3 regions of the Pseudarthrobacter xylosi genome follow, and region 2 is predicted to be linked to each of the others. Evidence: predicted binding sites of a transcription regulator. Region 2 holds the regulator's gene; each other region holds the start of a gene.
What was found. The regulator Rex, encoded in region 2, represses fermentation and respiration genes when NADH is low (regulators of the CRP and FNR family bind a similar motif). The targets are predictions, from matches to a motif close to CTTGTGAANNNNTTCACAAG.
Positions count from the first base shown of each region.

Region 1: the regulator Rex is predicted to act here: its motif matches at 1,378-1,397, upstream of ACZY1F_RS20900 (glyceraldehyde-3-phosphate dehydrogenase).
Region 3: the regulator Rex is predicted to act here: its motif matches at 1,774-1,793, upstream of ACZY1F_RS13365 (queuosine precursor transporter).

Region 1 is NZ_JBVAYT010000017.1:7,853-11,121, forward strand. Features, by position in the region: gene ACZY1F_RS20885 (zinc ribbon domain-containing protein) at 1-79, shown strand, start outside; gene ACZY1F_RS20890 (YaaA family protein) at 140-904, opposite strand; RNA gene rnpB (RNase P RNA component class A) at 962-1,348, shown strand; gene ACZY1F_RS20900 (glyceraldehyde-3-phosphate dehydrogenase) at 1,616-3,094, shown strand; gene ACZY1F_RS20905 (hypothetical protein) at 3,172-3,269, shown strand, end outside.
Region 2 is NZ_JBVAYT010000001.1:280,027-283,295, forward strand. Features, by position in the region: gene ACZY1F_RS01340 (hypothetical protein) at 1-470, shown strand, start outside; gene ACZY1F_RS01345 (MFS transporter) at 719-1,525, shown strand; gene ACZY1F_RS01350 (redox-sensing transcriptional repressor Rex) at 1,584-2,327, opposite strand; gene ACZY1F_RS01355 (glutaredoxin family protein) at 2,418-2,672, opposite strand; gene ACZY1F_RS01360 (HAD family hydrolase) at 2,806-3,269, shown strand, end outside.
Region 3 is NZ_JBVAYT010000005.1:277,828-281,096, forward strand. Features, by position in the region: gene ACZY1F_RS13350 (hypothetical protein) at 1-163, opposite strand, end outside; gene ACZY1F_RS13355 (TIGR01777 family oxidoreductase) at 160-1,074, opposite strand; gene ACZY1F_RS13360 (TetR/AcrR family transcriptional regulator) at 1,104-1,760, opposite strand; gene ACZY1F_RS13365 (queuosine precursor transporter) at 1,943-2,659, shown strand; gene ACZY1F_RS13370 (dienelactone hydrolase family protein) at 2,662-3,269, opposite strand, start outside.

The DNA of each region.
Region 1 (3,269 bases), on a different contig from region 2:
TGACATTGTGTTCTGCCCGGATTCGGGTGCCATCCTGGTGCGCTCAGCCGAGTGGAACACGCCCGCCCCAGCTGCCTAGCATCCCAAGTAGGTCGCAGCAGATGTCGTTATGGGCGCCCATAAGGACATCTGCTGTTACCTAGTTGGGCAGGATGATGTTCAGGGCATGGGGTTTCCGCGCTGAACCATCGACCAGCTCGGCGTCCCATTTTTCGCGCGTGGCCTTCAGCAGCTGCCCCGGGGTCTGCGGGGCGTTGCCGCGCCGGGCCAGCAGGTGCCGCGCCAGCTCGCCGCGGGTGTGCTTGGCGAAGTGGCTGACCACCTTGCGCACGCCGTTGACCTCCGTAAAAACATTGACGGCCACCGTCTGAGTCGCCGGCGGCGCCCACGCGGCGGCATAGGTGCTGGAGCGGCAGTCCACGAGCAGATGCCCAGAGACCGACTCCACGAGGGCCGCCGAAATCTGAGGCTTCCAGAACGAGGCGAGGCGGCCGACGTCGGGCAGTGCCGTTCCCATCGACAGCCGGTAGGCGGGCACACTGTCCGCGAAGCGGATGGCGCCCCAAAGTGCCGAGATCACCAGCACCGATGCATCGGCCTTCCGCCGCTGCGCCGGCGTCAGGGTCTTGTAGCCGAGGGCGTCGTACAGAACGCCGGAATAGATCTGGTGAGCCGGGGCCGCCGGTTCGGCGTGGAGCCGGGTGTTGCGTTCGACGTCGTCCTGCAGCGATGCGCCGACGCCCAGCAGCGCGAGGGCATCCTCATGTGCGCTGACCGTCCCCAGCGCCTCCAGGACTTTGGCCCGGTAGGCGTTGAGTTCGGGAAAGCTCAGTGACGGCCAGTCGACGGCGGACCCGCGGACCGCGGGGGTCTTGCCTTCGGACGGGGGAAGCAGAATCAGCACCGTACGATCCTACCGGCGACGGCGTCACCTCCCACCGGCGGTAGACTTGGCTGCGGATGGGTTGACTAGGCGGCCGCGCGTCACGCAAGTGGCTCGAGGAACGTCCGGGCTCCGCAGGGCAGGGTGGTGGGTAACGCCCACTCGGGGTAACCCGCAGGCCAGTGCCACAGAGAACAGACCGCCTGCGTCTTCCGGCAACGGAAGCTCAGCAGGTAAGGGTGAAACGGTGGTGTAAGAGACCACCAGCTTCCCGGGTGACCGGGAAGGCTAGGTAAACCCCACCCGGAGCAAGGCCAGACAGGACACGTTTGAGGGCTGCCCGCCCGAGTGTCCGGGTAGGCCGCTGGAGGGCGTCGGCAACGGCGTCCGTAGATGGATGGCCGCTACTCCCGCGCTGGTAACGGCACGGGAGCACAGAACCCGGCGTATCGGTCAACCCATCCAACACCCCCGCCGGGCACGGACCAGCCCCGCATGTGAGTGATTTCACGCTGGTTGCGGCGGTCCGCGGGTCTGCTCCAGCCTAGAATGGAGAGCGAACGTAGAAGTTCTGCCGCCGGGTCTGCGTTCGCAGCCGGTGGCTTTTCTTTACGCTTCTCCACGGCACCCGGGATGGACCGCATCCTGCCGGTGCCAGAGCCCCTGGACAACATCAGGTGGCCGCCAACCGCGTACGAGGACGTACGCGGCTGAACCGAGGAAGGTAGTTCTGTGAGCCAGACGTCAGATTCTTGTCTTGATACGTGGATGGGCCGGGAGGCTCTCGCCGAGGCCATGATTCCGGTGATTGGCCGGCTGTACCGCGAAAACAATGTGGTGACCAGCATTCACGGCCGCAGCCTGATCAACAAGTCCACCATGAACATCCTCAAGGCGCACCGTTTCGCCCGCCGTATGAGCAACACCGAGCTCCTGCTCGAAGAAACCGCACCGCTGCTGAATATCCTGGCGCAGCTGGAGCTGGGCGCGGCGGCCATCGACGTCGCCCGCCTGGCGGAGAAGTTCAAGGCAGAAGGCGACGGCGCCACCCTGGAAGAGTTCCTCCGCGCCGAGCTTGCCGAGGTAGTTGGCAAGCGTGGTGGCGATGACCGCACCAGCACCGACGTCGTACTGTACGGCTTTGGCCGGATCGGCCGCCTGCTGGCGCGCCTCCTCATTGAAAAGGCAGGCGGAGGCCACGGCCTGCGCCTGCGCGCCATCGTGGTGCGCCGCGGCTCGGACAAGGATCTCACCAAGCGTGCCAGCCTCCTACGCCGCGACTCGGTCCACGGCTCCTTTGAGGGAACCATCCGCGTGGACGAGGACGCTAACACCATCACCGCGAACGGTGTCCAGGTCCAGGTCATCTACTCGGACAACCCCGCCACGATCGACTACACCGCCTACGGCATCAACAATGCCCTGGTGGTGGACAACACGGGCCGCTGGCGCGACGCTGAGGGCCTGTCCCAGCACCTGCAGAGCAAGGGCGTTGCACGCGTTCTCCTGACTGCTCCGGGTAAGGGCGCGCTGAAGAACATCGTTCACGGCATTAACCACGGCAGCATTGAGGACACGGACCAGATCGTCTCGGCGGCGTCCTGCACCACCAACGCCATCACTCCGGTCCTGAAGGCGATCAACGACAAATTCGGCGTGATCCACGGGCACGTGGAAACTGTCCACTCCTTCACCAACGACCAGAACCTGATCGATAACTTCCACAAGGGCGACCGTCGCGGCCGCTCCGCCGCGCTGAACATGGTCATCACGGAAACCGGTGCGGCTACTGCTGTGGCGAAGGCGCTGCCCGAGCTGCTGGGCAAGCTCACGGGAAGTTCCATCCGTGTCCCCACTCCGGACGTTTCGCTGGCCATCCTGAACCTCAGCCTGGAAAACGGCACCACCAAGGATGAGGTGAATGATTACCTCCGCCAGATGTCCCTGCATTCGGACCTCCGCAAGCAGATTGACTACATCGATTCGCCCGAGGTTGTTTCCACGGACTTTGTTGGCTCCCGCCGTGCCGGCATCGTTGACGGCCTCGCCACGATCTCCAACGACAAGAACCTGATTCTTTACGTCTGGTACGACAACGAGTTCGGCTACAGCTGCCAGGTAGTCCGGGTTATGGAAGAAATGGCCGGCGTCAACCCGCCGGCGTTCCCCGCCAAGGAAGCCGCTGCCGCCTTGGCGGCCATCGCCGTCTAGGCCGTTTGCCGGGCCGGCCACCCGACATTCCCGGCTGGTTGCTGGAATCAGCCGGGAATCGGGACCACACTGGTGACATGGATAACGAAACTCTGCACGAGACCACCCTTGAACACGCCCTCGACGTCGCCAAGGCCAACCATAAAGAAGCCATCCGGCTCCTGGAACAGGCGCG
Region 2 (3,269 bases):
CCGACGGCCCCCACAACTTCAATGACGTTATGCCCAAGGGCGGTTTCTCCGGCATGTTCAGCGTGACCGGGCTTCCCACCGAGCTCAAGGTCTCGTACTGGATCTGGCTCATCGGCGGCATGCTGGGAGTCCTTGGTGGCCTCTTCGGACTGCTTGCCACCCTTGCACTGTTCACCGTCGCACCTGGATTGGCTGCCGTGGTCCTCCTTCTCGTCCTGGTGGCCCTCGCCTTGGCCGCGGCCCAGATTGTCCTGGTCCTGAAAATGAAAGAAGGCAAGGAGTGGGCCCGCCTGGCCCTCACAATCGTGGCCGGAGTTTCACTGGTGCTCGCCGTGATCGGCGGCAGTGTGGGCGGCAGCAGCGGGATCGGCAACAACTGGCTCGGCTTCCTCATCTCCGCCGCGGCAACCGTCCTGATGTGGCTGCCGAACTCGCAGGCCTGGTTCAACTCCGTCAAGGGACGCGCATAGCCGGATCTCACCCGGCCTGCAGGGCTGTGATGGGCGCTGAGGGCCGCGAATAGACAGCCGCGCGTGCACGAATATCCCCTGGACACAGGGTCTTGAATCAACCGGGCTGAGTTCCGCCGGAATACCTCTCTGGAATGATCCCCCGCGGCACGCGCCGGGGGTACGGTGGGAACTAAGCCGTACTGGGGGCAGGCCAGTTGGACTGCACCCAGCAGCCGAACTGACATCCGACCTGCAAAGGACCGCTCATGAGCACGCCTGTCCCGCCTCCCGTCCCGAACGAGCCCGAGCCCGGCAACCAGCCGCCAGCGCCCCGATACGGCGAGAACAGCCCGCAGTTCGGGCAGCCCACTCCCCCGGCACCGCAGTACGGGCAGAACGCCCCGCAGTACGGCCAGCAGACTCCCCCAGCGCCGCAGTACGGCCAGCAGACTCCCCCTGCCCCGCAGTACGGGCAGAACAACCCGCCGCAGTTCGGCCAGCCCACTCCTCCGCCCTATGGCCAGCAGCCGCACGGACAGTCTCCGTACGCGCAGTACCCGTCCGAACAGCCCCAGGCCGCGGGATCCAACGGGATTCCCCAGCTTGTCAACATCTCGTTCTGGCTGCTGATCGGCGCGGGTGTTGTGTATGTCATCAGCCTTCTGATGGGCATCGGCATGCTTGACGATCCTCAGATCCGGGATGCGTTCGACGATGCCATGCGTAGCAGCGGCGCCACTGGTGCCGAATTCGCGTTCGACGACTTCAAGGGCGTCATTGCCGGATCGCTCGTAGTCTTCGCGATCATCGGTGCGGGACTGTACGCACTCGTTGCCTTCTTCGTCCGCAAGGGCAAGAACTGGGCCCGTATCCTCGGCACCGTTTTCGCGGCACTGTCCATTTTCGGCCTCTTCGGACCGCCGAGCATCGGAACTCTGGGAACTCTGGCGGGGATCGCGGCCATCGTGCTGCTCTACCTGCCGGCGGCAGCACCCTATTTCCGCAGGCAGCAGGTATTCGGCAGCCCGTACGGGGCCCCGGGCACAACGCCTGGCAACCCCTACGGCCAGTAGCACCACCTAGCTCCAATCCACACCCTAACGGGCGTGGACCCCACCAGCTGCCAACGAACTAGGCGGTCTGGTCCGGGGTCTGCGCCCGTTGTGCATGATAGGCGAGGATCTGCAGCTCGGTGGCCATGTCAACCTTGCGGAGGTTGACGCCCTCGGGGACCTGGAGCATAACGGGGGCGAAGCTGAGGATGCTGTGGACGCCGGCGGCCACCACACGGTCGCACACGGCCTGCGCCACGGTGGCCGGAAGCGCCAGGACCACCATGTTGGCGCCCGTCCGCTGCAGCACGGCCTCCATGTCCGCGGCGTCGCTGACGCGCAGCCAGCCCACCTCATTGCCCACCACCATCTGGTCGGCGTCGAAAATTGCCACCACGTCAAAGCCGCGGGACTCGAAGCCGCCGTAGCGGGCCAGGGCCTTGCCCAGGTTACCCGCGCCAACAATGGCGACCTTCCAGTCATGGGTCAGCCCCAGGGCTGCGGAGATGTGGCGGCTGAGGTACTGCACTTCGTAGCCCACGCCGCGTGTGCCGTAGGAACCCACATAGGAAAGGTCCTTGCGCAGGGTTGACGAGCTCACACCCGACGCTTCTGCCAGGGATTCGGATGACACGCGTTCGACGCCGTCTGACAGCAGCGAGTTAAGGGCGCGCAGGTAGATGGTCAGCCGCGCCACTGCCGCGGGCGGTATCTGCTTGGCGGCCTCTGCGCCGTGCAGAGGCCGGGTACCATGGCCAGGCGGTGTTCCCTGGACATCCTCTGCACCTTGGACAGCCTGGGAAGATGAATCCAGTGATGTCACTATCCCCTCCATCCCATCGCGTCGTGAGTCCACTCTAGAGCCCCGCCGCCGGTGCCAACAAAGCCTGTGTCATTCTGCGAGGCCGCTGTCCTATTGGGCCATGGCGCGTTGAAGGACGCGCTCCAGCCGGGCTTCGTCGATCTTCCAGAAATCGCGTTGGATTCCATCCACCAGGACCACGGGGATTTCCTCCGCATAGCGCTCACGCAGTTCCGGCAGCTCATCCACCAACTGTTCCGTCCACCCAAGTCCCAGCAAGGCAGTAACGCGCCCGACGGCGTCGCGCGCGTCTGCGCACAGGTGACAGTCTGCTTTGGTGATGAGCACTACCTCGGGTTTTGCCATGTATTAACCGTAACGCCCTTAAGGGCAGAGAACGGGGCAGAGGGCAGGAGCCGTGGGCGGGGCCCGCGGCGGCGCGGGCGGCGGGCACGGGCACTGAATTCCCGGTCACCGACTATTGACTAGACTCGTGGACATGCCCGAGGAGAAGTACGTCGCTGTGGTGACCCAGCCGGATGCGTTGATGCAGACCGGCGAAGCCGCCTTTTTCGACGTCGATAACACCCTCATGAAGGGCGCCAGCCTTTTCCATGTTGCCCGCAAGATGCACCAGCGCGGCGCCTTTACCCTGACGCAGGCTGCGGGGTTCGCGTGGAAGCAGTTTAAGTTTGTGGCCCGCGGCGAGAACATGGACGACGTCCACGCCGTCCGAGATTCCGCCCTCACGCTCGCAGCCGGCATCACCGTGGAAGACGTCAAGGCCTTGGGCGAAGAGGTCTACGACGAAATGATCGCGTCCAGGATCTGGCCCGGGGCCAAGGCACTGGCGCAGCAGCACCTCCGAGTGGGCCGGCGGGTATGGCTGGTCACCGGAACCCCCATTGAGGTCGCCGCGGTCATTTCCACGAGGCTGGGCCTGACCGGAGCCTTGGGCACGGT
Region 3 (3,269 bases), on a different contig from region 2:
GGATGCCGGTGGCCAAAGCCAGCGGCATTCCCAGCAGGATGGCCGCGGCAATGCCGAAAACGTAGCCTGTGGCGCCGTGCGGAAAACCAAACAAGAGCACGGTGATAGCAGCGCCAAGCAGGAACGCCGCGGGGCCGAACGTCACGCGGAGCGGCCGGTTCATGCCCTGCCCTTGGCGATTGTGAGAAGGGCCCGCCCCAGCTCCGGCTGCCGGAAGATGAACCCGGCATCGAGCAGTTTCTGCGGCTGGACCCACCTGCTCTTCAGTACCAGTTCGGTGTCGGTGCGGATCACCACGGCGCCCAGTCTAAGCAGCGGGGCCGGGGTGGGAATGCCAAGCCGGGAGCCATAGGCCCGCCTGACGAGGTGCATGAGTTCGCGGTTGTCCACGACGTCCGGGGAGGCCACATTCACCGGGCCGGAGATGTCGGTCCGTTTGTGCAGGAAGCGGACGGTGCGGTAAAGGTCCTCCACGTGGATCCAGCTGAACTTCTGCTTCCCGTGGCCCATATGCCCGCCCAGGCCGAGCCGCGCGAGGGTGGCGAAGGGCCGCAGCGCGCCGCCGCCTGGCCCCAGCACGATGGCGATCCGCAGCGGGATTTTCCTGGTGCCGGGTGTGTTCGCCGCGGCCAGGGCGGCTTCCCAGGCGCGCGCCACATCCACGGAAAAACCGTTGCCGAGGTCGCCGTCGGACTCTGTTTGCGGCCGGTCGTCCGCGTGCCGGTAGATGGTGCCGGTGCTGGCGTTGAGCCAGGTCGACGGCGGTGCCTGGCAGTGTGCCAGGGCGCGGCCGAGTGCCGCGGTGGTGGTGACTCGGGAATCGAGGATGATCGCCTTGTTCCGCGCATTGTAGCGGCAGTTGACCGACCGTCCGGCGAGGTTCACCAGGAGGTCGGCGCCGTCCAGCACCCGGGTGATGGCGCCGTCGTCCCAGTTTGCGGACTCAGCCGAGCCCTTGGCTGCCCGGCGGCCGATGGTGCGGACCTTCCAGCCGTCCCGCTCGAAACGCTCCCGGAGGTAGGTGCCAATGAAGCCCGAGGCTCCGGCCAGCACCACGGTCTTTGCTTTGTTCATGACTTTCCCCATTGTGTTCGGTGGTGCGTTCAGTCGCGAACGCTGCGGCTCAGGCTGAGGACATCGTCCAGCACTTTGTTGACGCCGGGAATCTTTGCGAGCGAGAGTCCCCGGGCGATCAGCGGGACGGCTCTGTCCACGAGTTTCCGGGTGCGGCGCTGGCCTTCCGAGGTGTCGTACACCCAGAACAGTGCGATCCCCATGTAGCCCAGCCACAGCAGCTCCGGCAGCTCCGCGCGCAGCTTCTTCGGCGCCTGCGGACTGGCGCCTTCCACCGCAGCCCGGAAGATGTCCAGCGAGGCTTCGCGGGCCGCCGTCGACTCTCCCGCGAAGGGGTTGACGGGCGACGTCGGCCGGATGGCCGTGGCCACAAAATCCGCACCGAAGCGGTGGTACGGCGCCATGACGTCCAGGCCTGCGTGCAGCGTGGCTTTCAGGCGGCTGCCCAGGTCCTTGAGGCCTTTGAGGGCCTCGTCAGCCTTGGCGGCATGTTCTGCCTGGACCTGGACGTAGAGTTCCTGGACCAGGTCATCTTTGGACTCGAAGTAGTAGTAGGCGTTACCCACGGAGACGCCGGCCTCTGCTGCGATGGCCCGCATGGTGGTTTTCTCGAAGCCGATCTCGCGGAACATGCGCAGTGCCACATCCGCCAGGAGCTGGCGGGTCTGCTCGCTTTTGGCTGTCACCGGATTCCCCTCTTTTTTGAACGTGTTCAGAAATGAGTATGGCATGGAACTGAACGTGTTCAAAACGGTGGTGCCCCGGGTTGGTGGGAGAATGGCGTGACAGTGCTAATACAGCCGGCGTCCCGCGACACCTTTCGCTGCGGAACGGTACGCCGAGCGAACCACTATGAACGGACACCCCCATGCCCTCCCCCTCAGGCCGTGACGCCTTGCCCGTCACCAACCCCGCAGGCACAGCCGCCAAATTCGCATCGATCGGCTCGCCGTACTTCGGCATCATGCTGGCCCTTATGGCCGTGGTGCTGATCCTTTCGAACATCGGCGCATCCAAGGGCGTCGCGATCGGTCCGATCATCACCGACGGCGGCTTCTTCCTCTTCCCTCTGGCCTACATTCTGGGCGATGTGATCAGCGAGGTTTACGGTTTCAAGGTGGCACGCAAAGCCATCTTCACCACTTTTGCCCTGTCTGTGTTCGCCTCGATCTGCTACTGGGTGATCATCGCCCTGCCCGGCTTTGATGACGACTTCGGCACGTCCAAGCAGGCAGCCCTGGAGGGTGCGCTGGGCCCGGTCCCGCAGATTGTGCTGGCCTCACTGCTAGCATTCCTGGCCGGGCAGACCATCAACTCGTGGATCCTGGTGAAGATGAAGGCCCGCTCCGGGGAGAAGTCCCTCTGGGCGCGGCTGATGAGCTCCACCGGCGCAGGTGAATTCGTGGACACCCTGATCTTCTGCAGCATCGCCGCGTCCGTCATCGGCATCACGGACTTCGGCACCTTCGTGAACTACGTGGTGGTGGGCTTCGTCTACAAAACCCTGGTTGAGTTCCTGTTCGTCCCGGTGACGTCCCTGGTGATCGGCTGGATCAAGAAGCGCGAACCGAGCTACGGCGCGTAAAGTCAGCCCTTGAGCGTTCCGTCGAGGAGGGCGCGGAGCTCGGCGTAGTGGCGCTCCGTGGCCTCAAAATGGAACATCGAGGTGTCCGCCATCGAATAGCCGTGCGGCGCGCCGGCGTAGATCTCGTTGGAAGCCTCGAGCCCGGCAGCGTCGAGCGCCGCTCCCAGACGCGCAACGGCGTCGGGATCCATGCTCTTGTCGTGGTCCGCGTGGCCGAACACGAACCGCGCCCGGGCTTTGTCGAGTCCCAGGTGCGGGCTGTCCGGGGCGTCGCTCGCGAGGCCACCGCCGTGGAAACCGCCACAGGCTGCCACCGCGTCGGGGTGGGCGATGGCCGTGCGGACCGCGAGGCGGGCACCCATGCAGTACCCGAACGTACCGATCGGACCCGGCGCGACGTCGTCGAGCGTTCCCAGCGCTTCCACCCACGCGTCAATGTCCGGCAGCGCTTTGTCCGTGGTGAGGTGCCCTAAGCGCGGAAAGGCGGCCTTGCCGGCAGCGGCCCGCCCCTCCGGAGTGGTCATGTCCGTGGTCGGGGCGAGGTCCGCGGCCGTTCCGTCGCGGTAGAAGGCGTTCGGCGCGAGGACCACGTAGCCCCAGTCGGCGATGC